Regions from separate parts of the Gelidimonas denitrificans genome, predicted to be linked through region 1. Evidence: predicted binding sites of a transcription regulator. Region 1 holds the regulator's gene; each other region holds the start of a gene.
The links. The regulator sigma-54, encoded in region 1, starts transcription at its own class of promoters, with help from an activator protein. The targets are predictions, from matches to a motif close to TGGCANGNAANCTGCTTT.
Positions count from the first base shown of each region.

Region 2: the regulator sigma-54 is predicted to act here: its motif matches at 5,006-5,023, upstream of adh (aldehyde dehydrogenase).
Region 3: the regulator sigma-54 is predicted to act here: its motif matches at 3,869-3,886, upstream of FKCLFG_RS06140 (ammonium transporter).
Region 4: the regulator sigma-54 is predicted to act here: its motif matches at 2,101-2,118, upstream of FKCLFG_RS10950 (pilin).

Region 1 is NZ_CM146350.1:208,339-216,132, forward strand. Features, by position in the region: gene aroKB (bifunctional shikimate kinase/3-dehydroquinate synthase AroKB) at 1-1,527, shown strand, start outside; gene FKCLFG_RS01040 (deoxyguanosinetriphosphate triphosphohydrolase) at 1,554-2,696, shown strand; gene FKCLFG_RS01045 (enoyl-CoA hydratase/isomerase family protein) at 2,800-3,891, opposite strand; gene hpf (ribosome hibernation-promoting factor, HPF/YfiA family) at 4,088-4,453, opposite strand; gene FKCLFG_RS01055 (RNA polymerase factor sigma-54) at 4,560-6,032, opposite strand; gene lptB (LPS export ABC transporter ATP-binding protein) at 6,067-6,825, opposite strand; gene lptA (lipopolysaccharide transport periplasmic protein LptA) at 6,827-7,375, opposite strand; gene lptC (LPS export ABC transporter periplasmic protein LptC) at 7,437-7,794, opposite strand, start outside.
Region 2 is NZ_CM146350.1:3,085,014-3,092,807, forward strand. Features, by position in the region: gene FKCLFG_RS14345 (nuclear transport factor 2 family protein) at 1-300, opposite strand, end outside; gene FKCLFG_RS14350 (DUF3108 domain-containing protein) at 480-1,238, opposite strand; gene FKCLFG_RS14355 (DUF3108 domain-containing protein) at 1,241-2,440, opposite strand; gene FKCLFG_RS14360 (branched-chain amino acid ABC transporter substrate-binding protein) at 2,542-3,837, shown strand; gene FKCLFG_RS14365 (PhaM family polyhydroxyalkanoate granule multifunctional regulatory protein) at 3,929-4,594, shown strand; gene adh (aldehyde dehydrogenase) at 5,093-6,613, shown strand; gene FKCLFG_RS14375 (DUF779 domain-containing protein) at 6,720-7,106, shown strand; gene FKCLFG_RS14380 (sigma-54-dependent Fis family transcriptional regulator) at 7,115-7,794, opposite strand, start outside.
Region 3 is NZ_CM146350.1:1,299,356-1,307,149, reverse strand. Features, by position in the region: gene FKCLFG_RS06155 (LutC/YkgG family protein) at 1-496, opposite strand, end outside; gene fdxA (ferredoxin FdxA) at 808-1,131, shown strand; gene FKCLFG_RS06145 (NAD(P)/FAD-dependent oxidoreductase) at 1,255-2,358, shown strand; gene FKCLFG_RS06140 (ammonium transporter) at 2,617-3,819, opposite strand; gene aat (leucyl/phenylalanyl-tRNA--protein transferase) at 3,999-4,808, shown strand; gene FKCLFG_RS06130 (arginyltransferase) at 4,805-5,542, shown strand; gene FKCLFG_RS06125 (quinone-dependent dihydroorotate dehydrogenase) at 5,581-6,618, shown strand; gene FKCLFG_RS06120 (bifunctional aconitate hydratase 2/2-methylisocitrate dehydratase) at 6,875-7,794, opposite strand, start outside.
Region 4 is NZ_CM146350.1:2,350,453-2,358,246, forward strand. Features, by position in the region: gene argC (N-acetyl-gamma-glutamyl-phosphate reductase) at 1-507, opposite strand, end outside; gene FKCLFG_RS10940 (hypothetical protein) at 772-1,071, opposite strand; gene FKCLFG_RS10945 (hypothetical protein) at 1,117-1,380, shown strand; gene FKCLFG_RS10950 (pilin) at 1,600-2,046, opposite strand; gene FKCLFG_RS10955 (FHA domain-containing protein) at 2,396-3,079, opposite strand; gene FKCLFG_RS10960 (Stp1/IreP family PP2C-type Ser/Thr phosphatase) at 3,119-3,913, opposite strand; gene sucD (succinate--CoA ligase subunit alpha) at 4,070-4,951, opposite strand; gene sucC (ADP-forming succinate--CoA ligase subunit beta) at 4,972-6,135, opposite strand; gene FKCLFG_RS10975 (DUF2889 domain-containing protein) at 6,185-6,775, opposite strand; gene FKCLFG_RS10980 (nitric oxide reductase activation protein NorD) at 7,030-7,794, opposite strand, start outside.

The sequences.
Region 1 (7,794 bases):
GAAATCGAGGGGGAGGGCAGCTTCCGTCGGCGGGAAGCGGAAGTGATTCGCGACCTGACGGCGGAGCAGGGCATCGTGCTGGCTACCGGCGGCGGTGCGATTCTCGATGCAGAGAGCAGGGCTTACTTGCATGCGCGCGGTACGGTGGTGTATTTGCGCACCAGTGTGCAAAATATTTTGCAGCGCACCGGGCATGATAAGAACCGTCCGTTGTTGCAGACTGCCGATCCGCGCAAACTGCTGGAAGAACTCAGTCGCCAGCGCGATCCGCTGTATCGCGAAATTGCCCATCTCGTCATCGATACCGGGCGGCCAAATGTACAATTCATGGTGCACTCCATATTGCACCACTTGGGACTGTCAGTGCAGTCTGAGCAGACCGCACACTCTTGTGCGCTTGACGAACCCCAGAATAAACGGCAACAGATGAATACTTTACAACACCATTCCATGCAACTGAAAGTCGATCTGGGCAACCGCAGCTATCCGATCATCATCGGCCAGTCGCTGCTGACCGACCCCATTCTGCTCGGTCGGCATATCCAGGGCCAGCGGGTGGCGGTGGTGACCAACGCCACTGTGGCGCCTTTGTATCTGGAGCCGTTTGTGCAGGCGCTGCAGGCAGCCGGCAAACAGGTAATGACCATCATCCTGCCCGACGGCGAGGAGTATAAAAACTGGGCCAGTCTGATGCAGATTTTCGATGCATTACTGGACGCAAAATGCGACCGCAAGACCACCCTGATTGCGCTGGGCGGCGGTGTCATCGGCGACCTGACGGGGTTTGCGGCCGCCAGTTATATGCGCGGGATTCCCTTCATTCAAGTCCCGACCACGTTGCTGTCGCAGGTCGATTCTGCCGTCGGCGGCAAGACCGGCATCAACCATCCGCTGGGCAAAAACATGATTGGCGCGTTTTACCAGCCGCAGGCAGTGATTAGCGACATCAGCACGCTGGCCACCTTGCCGGCGCGCGAATTGGCCGCCGGTCTGGCCGAAATCATCAAGATGGCGGCCATCATCGATGCCCCATTCTTCGACTGGATCGAGAGCAATATCGCCAAACTGGTGGCGCGGGATACTGCCGCGATTACCGCGGCAATCCACCGTTCCTGCGAAATCAAGGCCGATGTGGTGCGCCAGGATGAGCGCGAGGGCGGTTTGCGCGCGATTCTCAACTTCGGCCATACTTTCGGCCATGCGATCGAATCCGGACTCGGTTACGGCAAGTGGCTGCACGGCGAAGCGGTCGGCTGCGGCATGGTGATGGCGGCCGATTTGTCGTACCGGCTGGGATTCATCGACTACGTGACCAAGATTCGCGTCAATACTCTGGTGCAGGCGGCAGGTTTGCCAGCGGTAGCGCCGGATCTGGGCCAGGCGCGCTGGCTGGAGCTGATGGAAGTCGACAAGAAAAACGAAGGCGGCCAGATCAAATTCATCCTCCTCAAGCCGCTCGGAAAACCCGCTATCATGAGCGTGCCGCCAGACATTCTGCTGGCAACGCTGCAAGCTGCAATTCATTAAATCAAATTAAATTTGACTCCAGGCCCATGAACCTCAACGCCGATCTTGCTCCCTATGCAGCCCAGCCGGCCACATCGCAAGGCCGGCGTTTTGCGGAGCCGCCGCCTTTCTCGCGCACCGAGTTCCAGCGCGACCGTGACCGCATCATCCATTCTGCCGCCTTCCGCCGTCTGGAATACAAGACGCAAGTTTTCGTCAATTACGAAGGCGATCTGTTCCGCACCCGTTTGACGCATAGCCTGGAAGTGGCGCAAATCGCCCGCTCGGTGGCGCGCAACTTGCGCCTGAACGAAGATTTGATCGAAGCCATCGCGCTCGCGCATGATTTGGGGCACACGCCATTCGGCCATGCCGGCCAGGATGCGCTGAATGCCTGCATGCAGGGCTATGGCGGCTTTGAACATAATCTGCAAAGCTTGCGTGTGGTCGATGCGCTGGAACAACGGTATGGCGCTTTCGATGGCTTGAACCTGACCTTCGAGACCCGTGAAGGAATTCTCAAGCATTGCTCACTGGAAAATGCGGCCAAGCTTGGCGCCATCGGCCAGCGTTTCATCGACCGCAGGCAGCCGTCGCTGGAGGCGCAGCTGGTCGATCTGGCCGACGCCATCGCTTATAACAATCACGATATCGATGACGGCTTGCGCTCCGGCTTGCTGACGGTGGAACAATTGGATGAAGTCGATCTGTTCGCGCGCCACCGGCACGAAGTCGAAGCGGTATTTCCCGGCATCAGCGGGCGGCGGGCGATCTATGAAACGGTGCGCCGCATGATCAACGCGTTGATCGTCGATTTAATCCGGACTTCCGAAGCCCGCATCGCGCAGGCGCAGCCGGCATCGATCGACGCGGTGCGCAGCGCCGGCACGCTGATCGCGTTTTCGGACCAGATGCGCCAGGACGCCGCCCTGATGAAGCATTTCCTGCATGAGAATCTGTACCGCCATTATCTGGTCAACCGCATGACGACCAAGGCGCGCCACATCATTACCGCGCTGTTTGAAGCCTTCATGGAAGAGCCGAACCTGCTGCCGCCGGACCATCGCCTGCCTGCCGGGCAGAACGACTTGCAGGCGCAGGCGCGCAAAATTGCCGACTATATTGCCGGCATGACCGACCGTTATGCGACGCGCGAACATCGGCGTTTATTCATGGTGGAAGAACTCTGATAATTGGAGCATTAAAAAATACGCCTCCAGGTATTTTTTAATTCCGCATATATAATATGCGGAAAATGCATTGTTTTTAACTATACTCCCTGTTTTTAAATGGTTATGCGAGGCTTCGCAGCGGATGCGCATGCGGCGGCCAGACCGGCGCGAAGAAGCCGGCGATCATGTCCGGCGTTACCTCCGCCAGCGTGGCCGGATTCCACTGCGGCGCGTTGTCCTTGTCCACCACCAGCGCCCGCACCCCTTCGATGACTTCGCCCTGCTCGAAGCAATGACGCACCATGGTGCGCTCCATGCGCAGGCAATCGGCCACGCTCAGTGCGGCGCTGCGCCGGAGCTGCTCCAGCGTCACGCACATCATCAGCGGCGAGCGTTTTTGCATGAGGGCCAGGGTCTGTTGCGCGAACGGCGCATCGTCCTGCGCCAACGATTTGATGATGGCCGGCACTGTATCCTGTGCGAAATGGCGATCGATTGCGGCCCGATGGACCGCCAGCAGGCTGGCCTCGGGCGCAATGCCGTGGTTGAAGCCGGCTGCGAAGTCGCATATGGCCGTTCGCACATCGATATCGTCGCCCGACTGGAGCATGTCTGTTAGCCGCACCAATTGCGCCGACGGCAGGAAGAAATCGGCCAGGCCGGCGTACAAAGCGTCTGCGGCTGTGATGATGTCGCCGGTAACGCCCAGATAGGTGCCGAGTTGCCCCGGACACCGCGACAGAAAATAGCCGCTGCCAACATCCGGGAACAGGCCGATATTGACTTCCGGCATCGCCATCTTGGTGCGTTCGGTCACGATGCGCAGCCGGCTGGCGGGGCCGGCTTGCGCCACGCCCATGCCGCCGCCCATCACCACGCCATCCATCAGCGCGATATACGGTTTCGGATAGTGATGGATCAGGTGGTTGAGCGCATATTCTTCGGTGAAAAAATCTTCCAGCAAGGCGCTGCCGCCACGCGGCGTCGCGATGCCTATATCGTAAAAGAATCGAATATCGCCGCCCGCGCAGAAAGCTTTTTCGCTGCTGCTGCGGATCAACACCGCGTGGATGCCGGTGTCGGCGCGCCACGCCAGCAGCACTTCAGTAATAGTTCGGATCATCTCCAGCGACAAGGAATTGAGCGCCTTGGGACGATTCAGAGTGATGCAGCCGATCTGGTTTTCGGTCGAAATGTGAACGTGTTCTGTCATGGTGAAGGTGCGCCTTGGCTGGAATGGTGAATTTACGTAAGTTTTATCTACTGATGTCACTCAAAAATTCGGAATTCTTTTCAAGTGTTGCAAGCACTGCGCGTATCTGGCATCAGTTTTAATCAGGTGTCAAAAAGGGCGCATCTTGCGCCCTTGATTGTTGCGAGTCGAATTGTTCGACTCTGCGTATCTCCTCTCAGGAAACCGCGGATTCTTCCGGCAGCTCGGGTTCTCCGTCCAGGTGCTTGATGGCATCGTGTGGGCGGTCTTGTACCTTGCCTTTGTGCTTGATGATCTGGCGGTCGAGCTTGTCGATCATCGTATCAATGGCTGCGTACAGGTTTTGGTCCGCGCTTTCAGCGTGTAACGTTTTCCCGCTGAGATTCAGGTTGATTTCAGCGCGCTGCCGTTTTTCTTTTTCAGGGAGCTTGTCAACGCTCAGAATGAGCGCGATATCAATGACATGATCGAAGTGGCGCGTAATGCGCTCGACTTTGGATTGTACATATTCGCGAATGGCGGGGGTTACTTCGAGGTGATGTCCACTGATGGTGAGATTCATAAAGCACTCCTATGGAAATTGTCACTGCCTGCCTCGGGCCTGGTGGGCCGGCCAGAGCCAAAATGCAGCAACAGCAACTGCATTGCAAGGACTTCAGACGACTGGACTACAAAGACTTTCGCAAATTGACAGGTGGGATTTTGAGCGCTTCGCGGTATTTTGCGACGGTACGGCGAGCGATGACCATACCTTGCTCGCCCAGCATGTCGGCGATTTTACTGTCGGAAAGTGGTGTTTTCTGGTGTTCAGCTCCTATCAGTTGTTTGATGAGTGCGCGGATTGCGGTGGAGGAAGCTTCTCCTCCGGTTTCGGTGGCGACATGGCTGCCGAAGAAGTATTTCAACTCAAACATACCATGCGGTGTGAGCATGTATTTTTGGGTGGTGACGCGGGAGATTGTGCTCTCGTGCAGGTTTAGTGTATCAGCAATTTCACGCAAGACAAGAGGCCGCATGGCGACTGCGCCGTGGCTGAAAAAATTCCGTTGCCGCTCGACTATCGCTTGTGCAACCCGCAAAATCGTATCGAAACGCTGCCGCATATTTTTGATCAGCCACTTCGCTTCCTGCAGCTGCGACGTCATCGAGCCGCTTCCCTTGTCTTGCTTGAGGATGTTGGCATACAGCGCATTGACCCGCAGGCGCGGCATGACTTCATGGTTCAAACTGACTTGCCAGCCATTTTTGCCGGGCCTGACTATGACGTCGGGTACCACATAGTCGGCACTGCCGCTGCCGAAAATGGCGCCCGGATGCGGGTTGCATTGCCGGATTAGCGTCTGTGCTTCGCGTAAATCTTCATCGTCGCAATCGAGCAGTTTTCTGAGTTTGTTAAAGTCGCGTTGCGCAAATAATGCCAGGTGCTGTTCGACGATGGCCAGCGCCAGACGGCGCGTAACGAACGGCGCTTTAGGCAAGTGGCGGATCTGCAGCGCCAGACATTCCGACGGGCTGCGCGCGCCAACTCCGGCCGGGTCGAAGCTTTGCAGCAGGGCCAGCGCGAACGTCAGATCTTCCGGTTCGATACCGAGTTCGGGCGGCAAGCGAGCATGGATGGCGTCAAGAGACTCTTCCAGGTAGCCATTGTCATCGAGCGCATCGATCAGCAATTCCAGCAACGCGCGGTCGCGCTGTTGCTGCAAGCTTAAATGGGCTTGCTCCAGCAGGTGCTCGCGCAGAGTGCATTCGTGCGCGCCGAGCTGGGCCCGGCCGTCGTCGTCTTCCGGCGCTTTGCTGGTGCGCGCCACATCGTCAAAACTCCAGTCCGATGCGGCCGTCTGTGCATCGGGCGTATCCAATCCGGCATCTGCTTCGGCGGCGCTGCCGCCTTGCGTACCGGCTGGATCGGTTTCAGTTGAGGCTGTGGTGGCAGGGCTGGTGCTGATTACGCCATCGGCCAGCAAACGCACCGAATGGTCGAGCGGATCGTCCAGCCGTTCCAGCAGCGGGTTGTCGCACAGAATCTGTTCTAGTTCCTGATGCAGCTCCAGCGTCGACAGTTGCAGCAGGCGAATCGATTGCTGCAACTGCGGCGTCAGCGCAAGATGCTGCGAAGTGCGCAGCTGGAGTGATTGCTTCATACCGAAAGGACTTGTCGCATCAGGTGGTTTATCTTCACATGCGGAAATGTTCGCCCAGGTACACCCGCCGCACCGAGGCATCTTCAATGATGTCGTCGGGCTGACCGCTGGCCAGCACGGCACCCTGGTTGATGATATAGGCACGATCGCAGATGCCGAGGGTTTCGCGCACATTGTGGTCGGTGATCAGCACGCCGATGCCGCGCTCCTTGAGGAAACGCACGATGCGCTGAATCTCGATGACGGCAATCGGGTCGATCCCGGCAAACGGTTCATCGAGCAGGATGAAGCGCGGGTTGGTGCCCAGCGCCCGGGCGATCTCGACCCGCCGGCGTTCGCCGCCGGAAAGCGACAGCGCCTGATTTTCGCGCAATTTTTCAATTTGCAAGTCGGCCAGCAGCTTGTTCAGGCGTTCTTCAATGGCAGCTTTCGAGAGCGCTTTACCATTTTCTTTTTGCAATTCCAGTACTGCACGGATATTGTCCTCGACCGTCAGTTTACGAAAAACCGAGGCTTCCTGCGGCAGGTAAGACAGACCGAGTAACGCGCGGCGATGGATCGGCAGGCGCGAAATGTCGACGCCGTCGAGATCGATGGTGCCGGCGTCGGATGGCACCAAACCCACGATCATGTAAAACGATGTCGTCTTGCCGGCCCCGTTGGGGCCTAGCAAGCCGACCACTTCGCCGCTTTTTACTTCCAGCGAGATGTCGCGCACGACCAGCCGTTTGCTGTAACTTTTTTGCAGGCCGCGCACGCTCAGGGTACTGCCTGGGATACTGGATTGGCTCATCTTATTGGCCCTTTACAGTACGCGGCTGGATGGTCACCTTGATGCGCCCGTTGCCCGGCGTGCCGACACCGCTGGCGCTGTTGGTAACGTTGAAGAATTCGCTGCCGCTGTTGTAGGAAATGAATTCGCCTTCGACTTCGTCGATGGTCTTGCTGCCATCGAGCCGCTTGAGCTTTGCGTGCGAAAACAATTTGGCTATTTCTGCCTTGGTATCGTATTCGATCCGTTCTGCCTGTCCTTCCACCCACAGGTTGGGACCGCCATCGCGCTTCTGGCGAAAGGTTGCCACTGCACCCGGTGCGCCGTACAAGGTGGCGAACTGATAGCCGGCCGGGTCTGTCGTGACGACCACCTTGCCTGCTTTCATCAGCAGCGTGCCGCGCGTTAAGACCACGTTGCCGATGAAGGTGTTGATCTGCTTGAGATCATCGTAAGCCATTTGGTTGGCTTCAATGTTGGTCGGCTTGTCTGCATCGGCTTTTTCGGCCAGCGCGCTCGCCGAAAAAATCATCCCGGCCAGCGTCAGGGACATCAGAAAAAACCGTTTCATAACGCTATTCCTATCAAAGAGGGTGGGTTGCCGCAGGCTCGGTGCCTCGGTGCAATAAGCATCAATGCGCCGACGATGCCGGGAGGCTGCCGCGCACATTGCCCGTTACACGCAATTCCCGGGTGGCGTTGTTGGCAAACAGGCCATTGCCCGAGAGCGTGGACTGGCCCAGCAGCACTTTCACCGGCTGGTCCGACTGCATCACATCTTCGTCGGGCAGCAGCAGCAGGTATTCGGTTTCGAGGTGCAGGGCTTGGCTCTGGCCGGAGGCCGGGCGATCGATTCGCACATTCTTGTGCAGATGCATCTTGCTGTTATTGTCTTCGATGATTGCGCTTTCGGCGCGCATCGTCATCGGTGCGCGTGCCTGGCCCGGGTTGATGATGACCGGTTGCGTGATTTGGTAAGAGTCATGCAGT
Region 2 (7,794 bases), 750 kb from region 1:
CATCATGCGGCCGGTAGCTTTCACACGCCACGCGCCATATCCCAGCACCACTACTTTGTCGCCCTGCGCAATAAACTCTTCCGGAGCAAATTGCTGCATTTCCTGCGCATCGGTAAGCTCCGAGAAAAACTGCGTAACCTGCTCCCGCCCGTGCCGTTTGCCGGCAAACGGCACGTTTTCCAATGCAGGAAATTCCCAGTCGATGTCATCTGAAAATAAGCTGAGTAAAGTCCGCATGTCGTCATTTTTGAAACTGTCGTACGCCCGCTTCACCAGCTGGGTATTTTGTTGCTCGTTCATCATATTCTCCTTCCAATGATTGAATGAATGAGGAATATAACGATTCGCCGTATGCGCCGGTCTGTCAATAAATCAGACGCCGCATCTGCGCCTGACATGATCTTGCTCAACGATTTCCAGAACGCATCATCGCAACGCGTGCCCAGCTCCACAATTCCCACGCAATCCATGCGTATGCGCTAATTCACCCGGTCGATGCGCTCCAGCGTTTGTTCGATGAAATCGCTATCGGCCTCGGAAAAGCGCAGCCGCACCGGATACCAGTCGCGCGTGGGCGCCAGCCAGATGTCGAGTTGCTGTTCCTTTGAATCGGGCGGCGGCATTTTAAGTACATGCATCGCTTGCAGCTTGCCGAGCGGCGTGTCGATGGCCTCTTTCCCGATTACCTTGAAGGTCCAGGCTTGTGCATCGTGCTGCCCGGCGACGAAAAACCGCCATTGCGATCCGGCCTTGAATTTGTTCGGTGCGCCGCGCGCGACCGCTACCAGTTGCCAGATTGCGCTGGTGCGGTCCTGCTCGCCGCCTTTGAGCGGGTAACTCAGCTCGGATTCGGTGAAGCGGATGACCTTGTTTTGACGGTCGAAGCTGGTGGTGGTGAGCGGCTTGCGAAAGCGTTTTTCGGTCGATTGCAGCGGCGCCAGGCCAAATGTATCAATCGCGCCGCTGCTGCCGGCGTCCAGAATCCGCCCCAGAATCGCCGCCTCGGTCTGGGTGCTGATGCTGTATTGCCGGTCCTTGGCGCGCCATTCGACGTTGGCCTTGCCGCTCAGGGAAATACCGCTCTGCCTGGCTTTGATGCCGTAGGACAAATCAGCGGAGGGCGCCAGGTTGGTGGCATAACGCTTGAGCGGATGCTCGGGCAGCGGCTGCGCTGCGGCTGCGGCAGTAGCGCAGCACAGGCACAGGGCCAGCAAGTTGGAGTAAGTATTGCGCAACATATTTATTGTTCCTGTGGGTTGGTAGAGGGTGGTGCGATCTGCTCGATGACCGAGGCGGCCATGTTCAGATAATCGCCATTATTTTCGGTGTAGCGCAGCCGCACCGGATACCACTGATTCTGCGGCGCCAGCCAGATGTCGATCTTCTGATCAAACGAAGCGGCGCGTGGTTGCCGCACCAGATGCCATGCCTGCATCTGACCCGCCGGCAGCTCGATCTGTTCCAGTCCGATGACGCGGATAGGCCAGGTTTCGGCGTCGCGCACGCCGGCCACCATGATCTCGATCTGCGCCCCGGGCGCGAACAGGCTGCTATCGCCGCGGCCAAGAGCGGCCAGTTGCCAAATGATGCTGGCCCGATCCTGCTCGCCGCCTTGACGCGGATACGTCAGGGTGGAAGCGGAAAAGCTGACGACCTTCGGTTCGCGCCGGAAGTGGGTATTGGTGGCCGACTTGCGGAAGCGTTTTTCGGTATACAGCAGCGGCGCCACGCCGAAGCTGTCGAGCGCGCCTTCGCTGCGGAATTCCAGTACGGTAAAGAACAATACGCTGGCTTGGCCGTTGACGGTATAGGCATTGCCATCGGTTTGCCAGGCGATTTTGCCGCTGCCGTAGACGGCCTTGCCGTCCTTCTGCGATTGCACCTCGTATTTGATCAGCACCGGCGGCGGCGGATCGATTGCCTGCTGCAATGCGGCGGCGGCGGGCTTGGTGGCGGATTCAGTGTTGGATTCGGCGATGGATTCGGATTCGGATTCGGCGTCGGGCCCGGTGCGCGCTGCCGCCACCGCGTCCGGCGTCGGCTCGAGGGCGGGCTCGATGCTGCTCCCCGGTACTTCCTCCGCCAATGCTGTTGTCTCAACTGGGGTGGTCTCTGGCGGGGCGACCGCGCTCATTGCCGGCGCGCCCGGGATGGTGTCTGCCGGCTTGGACGCCGGGTGATGTTTTGGCTTCGTCTTAACGGCCGGCTTGCGCACGGCGCGTGGCGGCGCTACAGAAGCCGGAGCCGGAGCCGGCGTCTGACGCAAGTGCAATTGCGCGGTGACGACGTTATGCGACGGTGGCGGTGCAGTTGGCGCGGGAATGCCAATCTGCCAGCCGGCCTGATTCAACACCATCCCATGCAGCAAGACAGAGGCAAGCAGCAAAGCAAGCCAGCGTTTTGGCTGGGCTCGTGGCGCTGAATGGATGGATTTCGTCATCCCGCAAGTGTATATGCTGGCAACGAGAAGCGCAGCCCTACAAGCAGTGCAGCATATTTTGGTCAGCGCGTAAAATAAGCGTTTTTTTCAGGCCGCCACCTATGTCGAAATTTTTAATCGCACTGATTTCGCTATGCTGCATCCTGTCGGCCCACAGCGCAGTCTCAGCAGCAACAGCAGTTCCTGCAGGCACGCCAGCGCCGATCGAAATCGGCATGATCGAGGGCATGTCGGGTCCGTTCGCCAATGCCGGCGCTGCGGTGCAGCGCAACGTGCAGCTGGCCATTGAGCGGGTCAATGCCCGCGGCGGGGTCGCTTTGCCGGACGGCAAGCATGCGCTGCAATTGCGCATTTTCGACAACAAGCAAAGCGTCGAAGCGGCGCTGGTCGAATTCAGGCGCGCCACCGATTTAGGCATTCCCTTCATCATCCAGGGCAACAGCTCGGCGGTGGCGCTGGCCTTGGTCGATGCCATCAACAAGCATAACCAACGGGCGCCGGAGCAGCGCGTGCTGTTCTTGAATTATTCCGCCGTCGATCCGGCCCTGACCAATGAAAAATGCAGTTTCTGGCACTTCCGCTTCGATGCCAGCGCCGACATGCGCATGCATGCGCTGACCGAAGTCATCAAGACCGATAGCCGCGCCCGGCGGGTGTATCTGATCGGCCAGGATTACAGCTTCGGCCGCCTGGTGGCGCAGGCGGCGCGCAGCCAGTTGCGCGTAAAACGGCCCGACATCGAGATCGCCGGCGAGCTGCTGCATCCGATCGGCAAGATCAAGGATTTCGCTCCCTATATCGCCAAAATCAAGGCCAGCGGTGCCGACACCGTGATCACCGGCAACTGGGGCAATGACCTGACCCTGCTGGTCAAGTCGGCCCGCGAATCCGGCCTGAACGTGAAGTTTTATACCTTCTACGGCAACGGCCTGGGCGCGCCGGCAGCCATCGGCGAAGCGGGCGTGGGCAGCGTGCGCGCGGTGGCCGAGTGGCATCCGAACGCCGGCAGCGGCGGCAAAAAATCGGCATCCGATCAGTTTTATCAGGCATTCCGACAGCGCTATCCGCAACCGGAAGACGATTACGTCTTTTTGCGCATGCACCTGATGATTGAGATGCTGGCCAACGCCATCGAAAAAGCCCACAGCACCGAGGCCACAGCGGTGGCAAGAGCGCTCGAAGGGGCGCGCTTTGCCAATGCGTTCCATAACGCCACCATGCGCGCATCCGACCACCAGCTGATCCAGCCGCTGTATGTGTCGGTGATGCAAAAACTGGCCGGCAGCGGCATCCGCTTTGACAACGAAGGCAGCGGTTTCGGCTTCAAGACCGAGCTTTACCTGAGCGGCCCGGCCACCGCATTGCCGACCAGCTGCCGCATGGCGCGCCCGCATTGAAGCTAAAACCAGCCGCGCAAACATGCGTCGTTTGCCTGCCGCAAGGCGCTGATATCTGCTACGCTGATCATTTACATAACGGAGAACAATCATGACCCAAGGTAATATGTTTGGCGCAGGACCGATGACCGATACGCTCGATTTCGTCAAGAAACTATGGGGCGGCATGAGCGTTCCCGGCATGCCGGCGATGGTAGCGCCGACCTTGTCGGTGGAAGAACTGGAGCAGAAAATAGCCGACCTGAAGGCGGTCGAAACCTGGCTCAACGTCAACATGACCATGTTGCGCAATACGATCCAGACCATGGAAGTGCAGCGCGCCACCATCGGCACATTGCAATCGATGAGCAGCGCCTTCCAGACGGCAGTCAATAGCAGCACCGAAGAAAAATTCGATACCAGCGCATTCTGGTCCGCGCTGCAATCCGGGAACACCAGCCCGGCTGCGCCCGCCATCGTTCCGCCTACGCCGCCAGCACCGCCAGCACCGCCAGCGCCAAAGGCGACGGTGAGCGCGCCGTCGGAACTGGCCGCCCAGATGGCCAGCCCGGCCGCATGGTGGGACATCCTGCAGAATCAGTTCAAGCAAGCGGTCAGCAGTGCAATCGTCGAGCCGGAGACTAAAGCCGCCAGCGTTGCCGCAACGCCAAAAACCCCAGCCGCGCCGCACAAACCCGTCGCCAAAGCTACGTCAAAACCGGCAGCAGCAAAACCTGCGCCTGCCGCTCCCAAGCGCAAGCCAGCGTCCAAAGCCTGACCGGCAGACCAACAGACCAACAATAAGCAGCGCGGCTTACGGCCGCCCCCGCTTGCTGCGCCGATTTTTTGCGGCATGAAACATACAAGTCCTTGTATATTTCATGCCGCACTGAAATAAAGCGTGAAAAGCACGTTTTTTCGTGATACTCCCGCACAAATCATAGAAATTCCGCACCATCCGGCGAGAGCCGGATGCGAGCGCGCCATCATGCATTACGAGCGAATTGTCCATCGACTGTTTCCAAAGCCCGGCACTGGAACAATTTGCAACAGTCGCTCTCACACTGTTCAAAAAACAATCACTTTACATAAAATCATAAACAGCAATTCGACCTTCTCCGACTTACCGGAACAGTGCTGAAGCCCCAAGTGACGCGCCATTCCCGGGTTTTTATCGAAAAAACCAAGCTGGCATGGCGATTGCACTAACAGTCATGTGCACGATGCACTTGTTGCAAATAACAATCGACATAATCACTTTGGGAAAGAGGACGACATGAATCTCGCAGACATCAGCAAATTAGGCGTAAAAAATCCATTCAAACAACGCTATGACAATTTCATCGGCGGCAAATTCGTAGCGCCGGTCAACGGTGAATACTTCGCCAATATCACGCCGATTACCGGCCAGCCATTCTGCGAAATCGCCCGCTCCACCGCAGAAGACGTCGAACTGGCGCTCGATGCAGCCCATGCCGCCAAAGATGCCTGGGGCAAAATTTCGCCAGCCGAGCGCGCCAACATCCTCAACAAAGTCGCCGACCGGATGGAAGCCAATCTGGAATTGATCGCCACTGCCGAAACCATCGACAACGGCAAGCCGATTCGCGAAACCATGAATGTCGATATCCCGCTGGCGATTGACCATTTCCGCTACTTTGCCGGTTGCATCCGGGCCCAGGAAGGCAGCGTTTCGCAGATCGATTCCGAAACCTATGCGTACCACTTCCATGAGCCGCTCGGCGTGGTCGGCCAGATCATTCCGTGGAATTTCCCGATTCTGATGGCGGTCTGGAAACTGGCGCCCGCGCTGGCCGCCGGCAACTGCGTGGTGATGAAACCCGCCGAGCAAACCCCGGCATCCATCCTGGTGTTGATGGAACTGATCCAGGATCTGCTGCCTGCCGGTGTGGTCAACATCGTCAATGGCTTTGGCCTGGAAGCCGGCAAGCCGCTGGCATCGAGCAAGCGCATCGCCAAAATCGCCTTTACCGGCGAGACCGGCACCGGCCGCCTGATCATGCAATACGCTGCGCAAAATCTGATCCCGGTGAGCCTGGAACTGGGCGGCAAATCGCCCAACATCTTCTTTGCCGACGTGATGGATCAGGACGATGAGTTCTTCGACAAATGCCTGGAAGGTTTCGCGATGTTTGCGGTGAACCAGGGCGAAGTCTGCACTTGCCCATCGCGGGTATTGATCCAGGAATCGATCTATGAAAAATTCATGGAACGCGCGCTAAAACGCGTGGCGGCCATCAAGCAAGGCAATCCGCTCGATGCAACTACGATGATGGGGGCCCAGACTTCGCAAGAGCAGATGGATAAGATCATGTCCTACATGGACATCGGCACCCAGGAAGGCGCCGACAAGCTGCTCGGCGGCGAGCGTTGCGATCTGGGCGGCGATCTGGCCGGCGGCTATTACATCAAGCCGACGATATTCCACGGCAACAACAAGATGCGCATCTTCCAGGAAGAAATTTTTGGCCCAGTGGTATCGGTCACTACTTTCAAGGATGAAGCAGAAGCGCTGGAAATCGCCAATGACACCATGTTCGGTTTGGGCGCCGGCTTGTGGACCCGCGACGGTTCGCGCGCCTTCCGCGTCGGCCGCGCAATTCAGGCCGGCCGCGTCTGGACCAACTGCTATCACCTGTACCCAGCCCATGCTGCGTTCGGCGGTTACAAACAGTCCGGTTTTGGCCGCGAAAACCACAAGATGATGCTGGATCATTACCAACAAACTAAAAACTTGCTGGTCAGCTATAGCCCGAAAGCGCTCGGCTTCTTTTAAGCCTTTTTTTGTAGGTTGGGTGAGCGGCTTTATCGCGCAACCCGACATTTGCGGCTGTGAATGTCGGGTTACGCTGCGCTAACCCAACCTACATTGGAGTCAATATATGACCCACACAATCCTCCGCGTGACGGCAACCCAGGCGACGCTGGATTTGCTGCAAACGCTGCATCAAAAACACGGGCCGCTGATGTTTTTTCAATCCGGCGGCTGCTGTGACGGTAGCGCCCCGATGTGCTATCCCGCAGGTGAATTCGCGATTAGCGACACCGATGTTCATTTGGGTAACCTCGGTGCGCTGCACAGCACACCGTTTTATATGGGCGCCGAACAGTTCGAATACTGGAAGCACACCCAACTCATCATCGATGTGGTGAATGGCAACGGCGGCATGTTTTCACTGGAAAACGGTTCAGGCCAACGCTTTCTGACGCGCTCGCGTCTATTCACCGATGCCGAATGTGCGATCCTGGAAAAACAGGGCAAGACCTGAGAACCGTATTATTTGGGCGCGGAAGTCTTGCGATAGACGGTGTTGCGGGAGACTCCCAGCGCCCGCGCAGTGGCGGAAACATTGCCGTGGTGGCTTTCCAGCGATCTCTGAATCACTGAAATTTCCATCTGTTCGAGGTTGGTTCCACTGGCAAAAAATTGGCTGGCGCCTTCAATATTTACACGATTTTCTGTCAATGCGATATCTTCAAAAAAATCGTCAGGAAGATGCTCTTTGCGAATTTCATGGCAATCCTCGGCCATCACAATTGCGGTGCGCAGCAGATTGGTCAACTGGCGAAAATTCCCTGGCCAATTATGCTGTTTGAACAACTGCATGATGCCCGGCGCCACCGAGTACGCCACGGTGTTCGACGCCAGCGCGAGCACCCTGTTGATCACCGTTTCGAGATCGGTGCGCTCGCGTATCGGCGGCAATTTGACGACCAATCCGTTTAAACGGTAATACAAATCTTCGCGAAACTCCCCTTTTGCAATCTGTTCCCGCAAATTCTTGTTGGTGGCGCAAATCAGTTCCACATTGACCGGAATCGATTTGGCGCTGCCCAATGGCGTGACCATCCGCTCTTGCAATACGCGCAACAAGCGGGCTTGCAAACTGAGCGGCATGTCGCCGATTTCATCCAGAAACAAGGTGCCGCCATTGGCTTGCAGAATTTTGCCGAGGC
Region 3 (7,794 bases), 1.1 Mb from region 1:
CCACGATGCGCGAGGCCGGCAGAACCGCGATATGCGTTTCCGGCAGCAAACTGGCGGAGGCGTAGGTATCGGGGCCGGACAACAGCAATAGCGAACCGGTTTCGGCGACTGCACAGAAAGCGCCTGTGATGCCAACCAGATCTTCGTTGACGGGGGGACGGAACGCCAATTGGATTCCGGCCTGCGCCCATGCCAGCGCATCTAGCGACCTCCAGGCAATCGCCTGCTTGGCAATACCTAAATCGCCCAGATAAACGGCGACCGCCGCCGGCACTCCGGCCATGCTGGCAACTACGGCCACGGTATCCGACATGCGCAGTGCTTGCTCTTTAAAATGCGAGATCAGGTCATCCCCGATATGCGGCTGCGGTCCGCTCGGATGATGACGCAGATAATCCTGCACCGCATCGAGTTCGCCTTGGCTGGCTTGGTTTGATCGTTGCTGTGCTTTGCGGATGCGGCCAAAAATGGCCTGACGCGCTGCCGAAGTATCCATAATGCCTTCATCCCCAATATAAGAACTGGCAGTGTAGCCGAATCATTCTTCCAATATCGCTGATACCAACGTGATTTTATTTCAAACCGCAAAAGCAAATAATTCACGTATTCCCCACGCTAACAGGCTCCGGAATTTGCTTATAGGTATTTAGTCTAAAAGAGAAGTTTGTTATAACTGCCTGATTAACTTAAAATACAGGGCTTACCGCAGCTTGGCCGTTATTGCATACATATAGTAGCGTCCCGCTGGGAGCCCGATAGGACGCCCAGACGTGCGGCTGATTCAGCAAAATTACAGATAGGACTGCTATGACCCACGTTGTCACCGAATCCTGCATCCAGTGCCGTTACACGGACTGTGTGGATGTTTGCCCGGTAGATTGCTTCCGTGAAGGCCCGAATTTTCTCACCATTGATCCAGATGAGTGCATCGACTGCGCAGTGTGCGTTGCCGAATGCCCGGTCAATGCGATTTTTGCAGAAGAAGATGTTCCGGCAGATCAGCAGCAATTCATTAAAATCAATGTCGAGCTGGCACGCAAATGGCCCTCCATCACGAAGACCAAAAGCCCACTGGATATCGCCGAAGAGTGGAAAGACGTTAAGGATAAGTTACCGCTCCTCAAACGCTAAATGCGTTCATTCTATGGCGCATGTACGCAGATGCGCCAGTATTTACGCCAGGCTTGACGCCTGATTGGCTCGGGCCACAGCGTGGCGTTTTTGGACAACTGAAATGAAACAGGAACTAGAAGTATGAAAACCAGCGCCGGCACTATTGCCACGACCTCCGTACCGAATCAAACAATCTCCGGCAATACTCCGATCGAAACCGATGCCGTCATCGTCGGCGCCGGCCCGGTCGGATTATTCCAGGTGTTCGAACTGGGACTGCTGGAAATCAAGGCGCATGTGATCGATTCACTGCCTGTAGTTGGCGGTCAATGCGTCGAACTCTATCCTGACAAACCGATCTACGACATTCCGGCTGTTCCCATGTGTACCGGCCAGGAACTGACTGACAATTTGCTCAAGCAAATTGCACCGTTCGAACCGACTTTCCACTTGAATCAGGAAGTCACCGGTGTCGAAAGACGGGAAGACGGCCGCTTCAATCTGGAAACTTCAGCCGGCACCCTCTTCATCACCAAAACCATCTTTATTGCGGCCGGCGTTGGTTCGTTTCAGCCACGCACCCTGAAAGTGGACGGCATCGAACAGTTCGAAGGCACGCAGTTGTTCTATCGCGTCAAGAATCCAGCCAGCTTCCAAGGCAAGAATATCGTGATCTGCGGCGGCGGCGACTCCGCGCTGGACTGGGCGCTGAATCTGATCGGCAAGGCAGAATCGGTGGTCCTGATTCATCGCCGCGAAGACTTCCGCGCCGCGCCAGCCTCGGTTGCAAAGATGAAGCAACTATGCGAAGACTACGAAATGCAGTTTTTGGTTGGGCAAATTACCGGCATGGAAACCAAAGACGACAAGCTGTCGGAAATCAAGGTCACCTGTGCCGATGGTGTGACCCGCCGCCTGCCGCTGGATGATTTATTGGTGTTTTTCGGCCTGTCGCCGAAACTCGGGCCGATTGCCGAATGGGGTCTGGATATCGAGCGCAAGCAACTCAAAGTGGTCGATACTGAAAAATTCGAAACCAACGTACCGGGCATTTTTGCGGTCGGCGACATCAATACTTATCCAGGCAAGAAAAAATTGATCCTGTCTGGCTTCCACGAAGCCGCACTTGCTGCGTTCGGCGCTGCACCATACATCTTCCCAGAGAAGAAAATCCACATGCAATACACCACCACATCGCCGAAGCTGCACAAAATCCTCGGCGTCGAAAGCCCGATTTTCGACTAATTACCGTTTATTCAAGCTGAATTTGAATGGCCCTGTAGCGCAAAGATTGTCTGCGCTTCAGGGCCATTTTGCTTGGGAACGACTGTCATGCAACAGCCGGCGGCAAATGCAATGCATATACTACAATAGGTATTTTTAAGTTACGCAATAAAATATTGCTGCAATGGCATATAAATTTGCCATACTCCCTATAATTTTTATAAAAATGGAGCAGATAGCGATTTTTGTGGTGCTGTTCAATACCTGTTGTACGCCAGTCTACCAGCTGGATTCGCGCCCCGGTGTCGCACTGATCTTGTGGATGGCAAGGTCGGCGCCATCGAATTCCTGCTCCGGATCGAGCCGGATGCCGACGACTTTCCGCAATACCCAGTAAATCAGCAGCCCGCTGACAAAGGCGATGCTAATTCCCATCAGGGTGCCGAGTAGTTGCGACAGTATTGAGACGCCGCCGCGCCCGCCCAGTGATTGCAATCCAAAAATACCCGCTGCCAGACCGCCCCATGCGCCACACAAACCATGCAGCGGCCAGACACCCAGCACATCGTCGATTTTCCATTTGTTTTGGGTCAGCGTAAACATCCAGACGAAAATCCAGCCAGCGATGCCGCCAGTCACCAGCGCCCCCAAAGGATGCATCAGGTCCGAACCGGCGCAAACGGCAACCAGGCCGGCCAGCGGGCCGTTATACGCAAAACCCGGATCGTTTTTGCCCAGCAGCAAAGTTACCAGAGTACCGCCAACCATCGCCATCAGTGAATTGATCGCCACCAGTCCGTTCATCTGGTCCAGGGTTTGCGCGCTCATCACGTTGAAACCGAACCAGCCGATAGTCAAAATCCAGGCTCCCAGCGCCAGAAACGGAATGCTGGAGGGCGGATGCGCAGAGATTGCACCATCCTTTCCATAGCGCCCCCGACGCGCGCCGAGCAACAAAACCGCCGGCAACGCCACCCAGCCGCCAACCGCGTGCACTACGACCGAACCAGCGAAATCATGGAATTCGTAAGAAAACATCAGCTTCAGCCACGCCTGGATGCCGAAACGATGATTCCAGACAATGCCCTCGAAGAACGGATAGACAAAACCCACCAGCAAAGCGGTGGCAACCAGCTGCGGATGGAATTTGGCACGTTCGGCAATACCGCCCGATATGATCGCTGGAATTGCAGCAGCAAAGGTCAACAGAAAGAAAAACTTAACCAGATCAAAGCCATTCCTGGCCGAGAGCACTTCTGCACTGCTGAAAAAATTGACGCCATAGGCGACGCTGTAACCGACGAAAAAATAAGCAATGGTTGAAATCGCGAAATCAGCTAATATTTTAACTAGCGCGTTAACCTGATTTTTCTTGCGAACGGTTCCCAGCTCCAGAAAGGCAAAACCAGCATGCATCGCCAAAATCATGATGGCGCCAAGCAAGACAAATAATGCGTTGGCGCCATATTCATGCGCATTCATATAAAAGACTCCCCATAAAAGTGCATAAAAAAAATATTTGTGTATCTATAAAGCAAAAAACATTCCATTTTTATAAATTGAATAACCCATTGATTTAACTAGACTAAAGTTGGCGCATAATTATAAGAGGCGTTTTAACTAACATAATGCACTGATAATGTGCAGATAAAATCACCATAATGATTCCTTGGCTTGAGCCAGACTCCCCTTTTCCGGACATATCTACTGCACTTACCGCAGAAGACGGTGCTGCCGGTCTGCTCGCGGCAGGCGCGGATTTGTCGCCGCAACGTCTGCTGGACGCTTACCGGCGCGGGATATTTCCATGGTTTTCGCAGGGGCAACCGATCCTGTGGTGGAGTACCGATCCGCGCATGGTGTTAGAAACTGAAAGTTTCAAGATTTCCCGCAGCCTGCAAAAAACGCTCAAAAAAATCGACCGTGAGATACAAGCCGGCAGGCGCTGGGAGATTCGCTTCGACCACGCCTTTGAAGCAGTCATGCGAGCCTGCGCTGCACCGCGCAAGGATGGGCCTGGCACCTGGATTTCGGAGGAAATTATTCGCGGCTATGGCGCGTTGCACCGCCAGGGCTATGCGCACTCATCCGAGTTATGGCTGGACGGTCAACTGGTCGGCGGTGCTTATGGGGTGTGCATCGGACGCATGTTTTACGGCGAATCGATGTTCGCGCGCGTAACAGATGGCTCCAAGATCGCGCTCGCCTACCTGCTGCATTTCCTGAGAAAAAATGGCGTGTCGATGATCGACTGCCAGCAAGAAACAGCGCATCTGGCGTCACTAGGCGCAGCACCGATACCCAGAGCAGCATTCATCGCCCGGCTCATGGAATTAACCATACAGCCGCAGATTGCAAGATGGACGCCGATCCGATTGTTTGATACCGACAATATCGCCAATATCCCTCCTTCCACTGATGCTGCAAAGAGCAGCCTGACTCCCTCGTTACCGACGCTGGAAAATGCATGACGCACCTTAAAGAGCTGCCGTTTTCTACCTTGCAATTCTATGCAACGGCGCCTTATCCATGCAGTTACCTGGAACATCGTCAAGCCCGTTCGCAAGTCGCTACGCCTTCGCACCTGATCAACGCGGATGTATATTCGCAATTGGTTAAAAACGGCTTTCGGCGCAGCGGGGTTTTTACCTATCGGCCCAATTGCGACGGCTGTCGGGCTTGCGTTCCGGTGCGGATCAGGGCTCTTGAATTTACCCCCAAACGCAGCCAGCGGCGGGCTTGGGCCAAGCATCGGCACCTGAGCGTCTGGATCACCGATCTGGCGTATGCGCCTGAGCATTATGACCTGTATCTGCGTTACCAAACGGCACGACACGCTGGTGGCGGCATGGACCAGGACAGTCGCGACCAGTATGCGCAATTCCTGCTGCAAAGTAAGGTCAACACCCGACTGGTGGAATTTCGCGAGGCAGACGGCACGCTATGTATGGTCAGCATCATCGACGTGCTCGACGACGGCTTATCCTCGGTCTATACCTTCTATGAACCGGACCGGCGAGACGCCTCTTATGGCACCTACAACGTGCTGTGGCAAATCGAGCAAGCCAAGCAACTGGGGCTTACCTATATCTATTTAGGCTACTGGATTCGGGAAAGCCGAAAAATGGCTTACAAGATCAATTTTCAACCGTTGGAAGCGCTGCAGCAGGGAAAATGGGAACTGCTGGAACAACGGCCGCGCTAAAATACGCGCCAACCAACCCATTTTTCCTGCTTCCTGCCATGCCTGACAAAATTCTGTACGCCATCGCCCGCCCGCTGTTGTTCTCGCTTGATCCCGAAACCGCACACAACCTGACACTGTCCTGGCTGAAACGCGCCGCCGCTCTCGGCATCACTGGACTGCTCGCCAAGCCGCAGTCCGCCCCGAAGAGCGTGATGGGAATCACTTTCGCCAACCCGGTGGGCTTGGCCGCCGGATTAGACAAAGACGGCAGCGCTATCGACGGCCTGGCGGCGCTGGGCTTCGGCTCGATCGAGATTGGCACCGTCACGCCGCGAGCCCAGCCCGGCAACCCGAAGCCGCGCATGTTTCGTCTGCCGGCAGCGCACGCCATCATCAACCGCATGGGCTTCAATAACGGCGGCGTGGATGCGTTCGTCGCGAATGTGCAGGCATCGAAGTTCTATCAAAACAAGGAGGGCGTGCTGGGGCTGAACATCGGCAAAAATGCCGACACGCCAATCGAACGCGCCGCCGAGGATTATCTGCATTGTTTGCGAAAAGTCTATCCCTACGCCAGTTATGTCACCGTCAACATTTCTTCGCCCAACACCAAAAACCTGCGCCAGTTGCAAGGCGCCAGCGAACTCGACGCGTTACTATCGCAACTGAAACAGGAGCAACAGCGCCTGGCCGACCAGCATCGGCACTACGTCCCGATCGCACTGAAAATCGCGCCGGACATCGATAGCGAACAAATCAAAACCATCGCGCAAGCATTGCTGCGACACCAAATTGACGGCGTCATCGCCACCAACACCACCATCGCGCGCGACGCAGTCAAAGGCATCCGACATGGTGAGGAAGCCGGCGGCCTGTCTGGCGCGCCGGTATTTGCGCTGTCCAACAATGTGATCCGGGCGCTGAAGGCTGAATTGGGCAACGCGCTACCGATCATCGGCGTCGGCGGCATCTTTTCTGGCCAGGATGCCCAGGCAAAAATAAACGCAGGTGCCGCGCTGGTACAGATATACAGCGGCCTGATTTATCGCGGCCCGGCGCTGGTGCGCGAGTGCGTGGCCGCGCTACGTAAATAAACTGACTATGCAATTGGATTGAGTTAAATTATACTAATATGTGTATTTTTATTTTCCGCATATTTTATATACTGAAAATAAGTATTTTATACATATACTCCTTGTATATTTAATTAAATGATTAATTTACGGGTGGAATGAAACAGGCAATTTTTCCGAATCTTGCGTGTCTTCACCACAATTAACCATAGTCACCCATAAAAAAAACCCGCCGTAGCGGGTTTTTTAAAGCACCAAATTTAAAACACTAAATGCCTTACTGCACATTCACAGTGTCAGCAACATCACTGAAATCGGCAATCTTGTCAAAGTTCATGTAGCGATAAATATCGGCTGCGTTCTTGGCGAGCACGCCGATGTTTGCCATGTACTCTTCCTTGGTCGGAATCTTGCCGAGCATGGCGCAGACTGCCGCCAGTTCAGCCGAGCCGAGATAAACCTGGGTATCAATGCCGAGACGATTGGGGAAGTTGCGGGTCGAGGTCGACATTGCAGTCGAACCCTTGCGCACTTGCGCCTGGTTGCCCATGCACAGCGAACAACCCGGCATTTCCATCCGCGCACCGGTACGGCCGAGAACGCCGTAATGACCTTCGGCAACAAGCACTTGCTGATCCATCTTGGTTGGCGGAGCAATCCATAAGCGCACTGGCAAATCGGACTTGTTTTCGAGCAGCTTGGAAGCAGCGCGGAAATGGCCGATATTGGTCATGCAGGAGCCGACAAATACTTCATCGATCTTGTTGCCGGCGACCTCAGACAGCGTTTTCACATCGTCCGGATCGTTCGGGCAGGCAACCACAGGCTCGTGGATATCGGCCAGGTCGATTTCGATGACGGCAGCATATTCGGCATCGGCATCAGGCGCCAGCAGTTCTGGCTTGGCAATCCAGGCTTCCATCGCCTGAATGCGGCGTTCCAGCGTGCGCTTGTCCTGGTAATTATTAGCGATCATCCATTTCATCAGTGTGATGTTGGAAGTCATGTATTCAATGATTGGCTCTTTATCCAGATGCACGGTGCAGCCGGCGGCAGAGCGCTCGGCAGAAGCGTCTGACAACTCGAATGCCTGCTCGATTTTCAGCTTCGGCAAACCTTCGATTTCCAGAATGCGGCCGGAGAAAACGTTTTGCTTGCCTTGCTTCTCGACAGTCAGCAAGCCCTGGCGGATCGCAT
Region 4 (7,794 bases), 1.5 Mb from region 1:
CGCATCGACCACGCCAGCCTTCAGCAACGGATAAAAACCGAGTTGCATGGTAGTCGGATAACAGCCGGGGTTGCCGACAATACGCGCGCGCGCAATCGCCGCACGGTGCAGTTCCGGCAAGCCATAAGCGGCTTCAGCCAGCAAGCCGGGGCAGCTATGCGGCATGCCATACCATTTTTCGAATTGCGCGGTATCCTGCAGCCGGAAATCGGCCGCCAGATCGATCACCTTGACACCCGCATCCAGCAACGCTGGTGTCTGCGCCATGGCGACGCCGTGCGGAGTGGCGAAGAACACCACATCGCACTCGCTCAAAGGCGCTGTTTCCGGCGTCGAAAACGCCAGCGACACGCGCCCGCGCAACGACGGATACATGTCCGCCACCGGCAAGCCGTTTTCCTTGCGTGAAGTAATGGCGGTGAGCTGCACTTCCGGGTGCGTCGCTAACAGGCGCAACAACTCGACGCCCGTGTAGCCCGTACCGCCGACGATACCGACTTTAATCATGTTTTTTCCTGGGAATGCTTGAACTTGGGCTCATATTTTAACAGCCGAAGCTTACATCGCAATCACCCGGGAAGTGCAGCCGGACAGCCGCAAAGATGCATTTTTCAGTTCTCTGGCAGGTGTGCGGCAGTGAATTCAGGCCGGTCATAGGCATAGCTATTGCGCACGCCGCGATCTGCGCATCGCGCACAAACGCCCCAGTATTAAAAAAACCGGGGCATTCACGCCCCAAGCCGGATTTTATTTTATCGGCATAGCACGAGGCTATCCGATCTGGGCGTCACGCGGCTTGAACTGCTTGTCGCTTATACGAAACTTGTTGCGCCTGTCGCCCATCAACAAACGCAGATCCGCGATGCTCAAATTGGTAACCTCATGCATCCGAATTAACAGTGACGCACCAACCGGTATCCTGCGGTGGCGAATCTTGCTGATCATCGGCGGCGCCACCTCCAGCGCACGTGACAGAGCGGCGTCGTTTTTCAGATTGAGTTTTCCGATGACCGATGCCAACAAGTTATCAGGGGCGTATTGAATTTGGTCAGGTAGATTTTGAATATTCATACTGGCTCCTCTTACTCTCTCACTAGGGGTTGAAGTAACCCAATTGTGAACAATTGTAACAATGAGTCTTTTGATAACTCGCAATACAAATCGCGTAAAATAGCACGCGCTGTTAATAAATATCAGCTAAAAAGTCAATCACATCTTGCAAAAGATGCGCGACAAAGCGCAGTCCCGGTCGGGCTGTTGACTATTTACGACAGCAAGGCGTTCGATCGCGAGATTATGACGGATGAAGGGTGCTGGAAAAGCATGGCGGAAGTCGGAAAATTGGGTGACGGCGTAGGCTTAGGTAAGGCGGAGGCGTAGGTTTAGGTAGGGCGTAATAAGCGCAGCGCATTGCGCCGAATGCGCAAACCACAAGCGCCGTCAGCGTTGCGGCACATAATCAAACAAGCTGTGTTGCGGTGATTTCGCGCAAGCATCGGTGCAGACGAAAAAACACCCGACGAATCGGGTGTTTCTGTGTGTTGCCGGCCATGCGGCGCAATGCGCTTCGCTTATTACGCCCTACGCGAGCTATGTGGGCTAGCAAGTCTTAGGTGATGTCGACGTCTTCGCGGTACAAGTACCAGATTGAGTCCAGGTTACAACTGAGTCCCCTACCGTCATCGCTGGGGTGAGGACGAATGTGGAACCACCTGCAGTTGCGGTTGCCGTAGCGTTAATTGCAGCTGTAGTTGCTGTAATAGTCACAGCATCGTGATTGGCTGATGAGGGCGGCAAAGTAATATTAAGTTCCGTAGCCGTATCACAAGCAGCATTTGAACCAGCATTCAAAGACAGACATTCTGTAATTGCTAGTTTCACTGAATCAATCTCTGTCGGTATAGAAGAAAATTTAGCCTTAGTCGTATAGTCACTATAAGCAGGCAAAGCCACCGCCGCCAAAATACCGATAATCGCAACAACGATCATCAATTCGATCAGCGTAAAACCGCGTTGTGCGCTCTTCATCATTTTCATCGATTTCATTTTATTTCTCTCTGTGGTTAGCAATGCTGGCAGTCGGTCTGCCATGCTTACCTATCAGCAAATGTTGTGCCAGCGCAAAAGGCGGCTGATTACAGCGGTTTCTGCTTAAAAAGTGTGCACGACAGGAATATTATTGTCGCCGGCTGACAAAAATTGTCAGCCCCGGCACGGATTGTCAGATTGTCACAGCACCCGAAGCAGGCTTCACGGGTTTTGGCTGGCTGCGCTGCGCGTTGCGAGGCCGGCGCATATAAAATAAACATGGGGTATGCCATTAAATATGTGATTTCGCGCATATCTTTAAAGCGATTAATTTAAATACACGGCATTGTATTTATTTTGCATTACATTAGCCGAGAATCAACCGCATCTGGGTCCCTGCAATGTCGAGCACGTCGCCATCCTGCAGCGCTTGGGCTGTGGCGCCTATGGTTTGACCGTTGACAGTCGGCCGGTGGTCGCCTTCGATGTGGGTAATTGCGTAGCCTTGCGGGCTGCGGGTGATGACGGCAACCTGGATGCCGGGGCGGCCGATGGTGGTGAGCGCCTTGGTGATGTGCATTTCTTTGCCGCTGCTGGTGCCGCTGATGATTTTAATGCTGGCTGGGCGGGTGCCGTCGTCGTGCGTTTCAGACGGGTTGTAGACCTGCGTGTTTTGTGCGTCTGGTATGACTTGCGTTAGGGTGTTGACGGCGTCGCTGGCATCGGAGTGATTGGCTGCGCTGCTGTCGCGCTGCTGCGCTTGGACCTGGGTCTGGTATTTGATGCGGTATCTGGCCAGTTCGATGACGTCGCCATTTTGCAGGAAATGCTTTTTGACCGGCTGGCCGTTGACCTGAGTGCCATTGGTGCTGCCCAGGTCTTCGAGGAAGGAGTCGTCCTGTATGGTGGTAATGACGGCGTGCTGGCCGCTGATGGCGAGGTTGTCGATGACGATATCGTTGCTGGGCCGGCGTCCGATGGTGATGCGCTCTTTCGAGAGCGTCATTTCCTGCAATACCGCGCCGTCTGCCATGAGAATGATTTTGGCCATGCTGTTTCTCCTGCGATCTATCTGATTCCTAGTAGCCCATTATGGGGCGTAGCCGTGATTGTCGCGTGCCTTCATCAAAACTACCGAGACATTATCCTGCCCGCCATGCGCATTGGCGCAGGCGACCAGTTGCGCGCAAGCGTGCGGCAAGTTGGACCGGTTGGCATCCAGCAGGCCGGCGATCTGTTGGTCCGGCACCATTTCGGTCAAGCCATCCGAACATAACAGCGCAATGTCGCCAGGTTGAAAATCGTGGTCGTGCAGTTCGGCTTCGAGCAGCGGATCGACGCCCAGCGCACGAGTGATGATGTTGCGGTTTTTGGACAGCGCCGCCTGCCCGGGCGTAATCAGGCCGGCCGTGATTCGCTCCTGCAGCAGCGAATGGTCGCGGGTCAGCTGTTGCAGCGTGCGCCCGCGCAGCCGGTACAAGCGCGAATCGCCGACGTGGGCGGCGTACAGCGTGTTTTCATACTGCAGCGCCAGCACCAGCGTGGTGCCCATGCCGCGGCAACCGATTTGGCTGTGGGCGGCCTGCAGGATGCGGGCGTTGGCCAGACCGATTGCATCCCGCATCCAGCCGTGCAGATGCTGCCGCACTTCGTCCGGTGCAGTGTTTGCGTTGTTCAGCAGAATGCCTTCCAGCGCCTGTTGGATGATGGCCACGGCCATGCCGCTGGCCACTTCGCCGGCCAGATGCCCGCCCATGCCGTCAGCCAGCAGCGCGAAGCCGCAGGCTTCACTGATGGCGACCGCGTCTTCATTGTGGCGGCGCACCTGGCCGATATCGGTCAAAGCGGCGAATTCGAGGTTGCTGCGGGCTGGTACAGGTGTCATCGGAACAGTTAGTTAAGAAGCGCTAGAAGCAATAATCTTCCAAGCGGCGATCGGGTGTCAATAGCGTCGCGTCTTACTGCGTTGTTTGCAAAGCCAAAACAGAACGGGAAGCCGCAGCTTCCCGTTGGTATTTCCGTTACTTCCAGCAACTATGAATTACAGCATTGCCTTGAGCAAACGCGCCATTTCCGACGGGTTTTTGGTGGTTTTGATGCCGCAGGCTTCCATGATGTCGAGCTTGGCTTGCGCGGTGTCGGCGCCACCGGAGATCAACGCACCGGCGTGGCCCATGCGCTTGCCGGCAGGTGCTGTCACGCCGGCGATGAAGACCACGACTGGCTTCTTCATGTTTTCCTTGATCCAGTAAGCCGCGTTGGCTTCGTCCGGGCCGCCGATTTCGCCAATCATGATGACCGCATCGGTATCAGGATCGTCATTGAACATCTTCATGATGTCGATGTGTTTCAGACCATTGATCGGATCGCCGCCGATGCCGACTGCCGACGATTGACCTAAGCCCAGTGCGGTCAGTTGACCGACTGCCTCATAGGTCAGCGTGCCGGAGCGCGACACCACGCCGATGCGGCCTTTCTTGTGGATGTGGCCTGGCATGATGCCGATCTTGATTTCGTCCGGCGTGATCAGACCTGGGCAGTTTGGGCCCAGCAGCAGCGTTTTGCTGTTGGCTTTTGCCATGCGGTCTTTCAGGATCATCATGTCGCGCACCGGGATGCCTTCGGTGATGCAGATGGCCAGATCGAGTTCGGCTTCAACCGCTTCCCAGATCGCTGCCGCTGCGCCTGCCGGCGGTACGTAGATGACGGAGACTGTCGCGCCGGTAGCGGCTTTGGCGTCGGACACGCTGCCAAAAATCGGGATGCCTTCGAAATCTTCGCCGGCTTTTTTCGGATGCACGCCAGCTACGAAGCAATTCTTGCCATTGGCGTAATCGCGGCAGCCACGGGTGTGGAACTGGCCGGTCTTGCCGGTAATGCCTTGGGTGATGACTTTTGTATCTTTATTGATCAGGATCGACATTTGGGTTCCTTGTGCGATGTTTAAGCGTTGGCGGCAGCGACGGCTTGCTTGGCTGCATCTTCCATCGTGTCGGCGGCGAGGATCGGCAGGCCGGATTCGGCCAGCATTTTCTTGCCGATGTCTTCGTTGGTGCCCTTCATGCGCACTACCAATGGCACGTTGAGCGACACCGCTTTAGCGGCCGCGATCACGCCCTCAGCGATCACATCGCAGCGCATGATGCCGCCGAAGATGTTGACCATGATGGCTTTCAAGCTTGGATTTTTCAGCATAATCTTGAAGGCTTCGGTTACTTTCTCAGCTGTCGCACCACCGCCGACGTCGAGGAAGTTGGCTGGTTCGCCACCGAACAATTTGATCGTATCCATGGTAGCCATCGCCAGACCGGCACCGTTGACCAGGCAACCGATGTTGCCGTCGAGCGAGATGTAGGCCAGGTCAAATTTGGATGCTTCGACTTCAGCTGGATCTTCTTCGTCCAGATCGCGGTAAGCGACGATTTCAGGTTGACGGAACAGCGCGCTGTCGTCGAAATTGAACTTGGCGTCAAGCGCGATGACCTTACCGGAGCCGGTCAAAATCAATGGATTGATTTCGGCCAGTGAAGAGTCGGTTTCCCAGTAAGCTTTGTACAAACCTTGCAACTGTGTGCGGGCGTCAACAAGCGAAGCTGCAGGTACGCCGATCTTGGTGGCGATATCATCCGCTTCAGCGTCTGTCAGGCCGACGGTAGGGTCGATTGCGACTTGAAAGATCAGTTCCGGGCGGCTTGCGGCCACTTCTTCGATGTCCATCCCGCCTTCGCTGGAAGCCATCAGAACCACGCGCTGGCTGACACGATCGGTCACCATGCTGACGTACAGTTCTTTCTGGATGTCGGCGCCTTCTTCGATCAGCAGGCGGCGTACTTTCTGGCCTTCTGGGCCAGTTTGATGCGTGACCAGTTGCATGCCGAGGATTTGGTTGGCGTATTCGCGTACTTGTTCCAGCGTTTTAGCGACTTTTACGCCGCCGCCCTTGCCGCGACCGCCGGCATGGATTTGCGCCTTGACGACCCACACCGGACCACCAAGGGTTTCGGCTGCTTTAACTGCTTCATCTACGGAATTGCACGGAATACCGCGCGGAACCGTGACTCCGAACTTGCGGAGAATTTCTTTGCCCTGATACTCATGGATTTTCATGCGAGGTTCCCTTCAGACGCTTAGGTATGGATAAAAACTATGGATAAAACTAACTGGCTGGATTGCCTGGGATATCTGCTGGCGAGGTGCAGGCCCAGCGTGGATAGTATTTCGCGACCGCCGCACCATCGGTACGTAATGCATGGCAGCGGTCGAGTTGAAATGGTTTTTGGCTTTGCGGGTCGGCACCATCGCCATCGCGAGTATCGAGCACCTCGCCGGCAAACGCCTGGATCGCGGCAGTCGGCAAAATCTGCGCCAGTTCCGTCAGATGGGTGCAGCCGTGCGTGCCTGATAGCAGTTGCTTAAGCTGATGCCGAAAACCGGACAGCAGATTCAATCCGACCATTTTCTGATAATCGGGGCCAATCGTGTTGCAATAGCCGGGATAAGGCACGGCGTCGGAGACCGCTTCGGCTGCGACGATATTGAACTTGACGTCAATCGTCAGGCGCAGCCAAAGCTCATGTATGGGCGTATTGGCCGGGCGCACGCCGGAAGCGAGCGGGGTGTCGCGGGTCTTGACATCGGTAATGCAGGCGTCGATGTCCCATAGGCCATCTTCGCGTGCAAACGCTTCAATATGAATTGCGCGCGTGTGCTTGCGGACGCGCGGTACAGCGGGTGGTGAAAGGGGCATAGGAACCAATGCCGAAATAATCGGCAAAATTAATCAAGCCGCAATTGCGTCGTTACCGCAGCTTCTACGGATTTGCACGATAGCAGCCGCTCATGCGGCACTGCAATAAGCGGAAAAGTGTAGCACATTGAGACCGTGTTACAGAATAATGCTTATTATCATGTCGAATATTGCGTTGCATAAAATACCGTAGTTTTATCGGCATAAGACCCGCGCATGGACCAGCCTGTGCGCCGTTCTGGCAGGCAAGGAACTCATGCCTTGATCAGGCTCCTGAGTATATCCACCAACACCACGGGTAGCCGTTCGGGATGTTGCAACACCGCGTACCTTCCGGGTCCGAACACGCTGGCCAGATACTGCGGCGCCTGGCGGTCGACCGTCAGGCAAAACGAATATATCGTCTGCAGCGTAGCTTCGGCCACCGCCTGGCGCATGTCTTCCACGCCGTAGCGGCCTTCGTAATGATCGACATCGTTCGGCTTGCCATCGGACAGCAAAATCAGCAAGCGGTGCTGGGCCGGGCACGTATTGAGCAAAGCCGTCATATGGCGAATGGCAGCCCCGGCGCGGGTATAGCGTTGCGGTTCCAGCGCCGCGATACGGCGTTCGATCACGGTATTCGGGCTCTCGTCAAAACCTTTCAGCGGCCACAGCGCCACGTTATGCGGGCCCTCACCGGAAAATGCCTGGATGCAGAACGGATCGCCCAGCACCACCAGCGCGCGATAGACCAGCAACAGCGCTTCTTTCTCGACATCGATGATGCGCAGATCTTGCGTCACCCAGCCATCGGTCGAGCCGCTGATATCGATTAGCAAGGCAATCGCGATATCGCGCCGCGCCGGCCGCGCCGACTGATACCAGCGCTCTTGCAGCGGCAAACCAGCGCGCCGTTCGGCGTAACCATTAACAAAGGCACCGATATCAACCTCATCGCCATCTGGCTGGCGACCTTGGCGCACCCGGCGCGGGCGCAGACCTTCGAAGCGGCGCAAAATCAGTTGCAAGAGCGCATG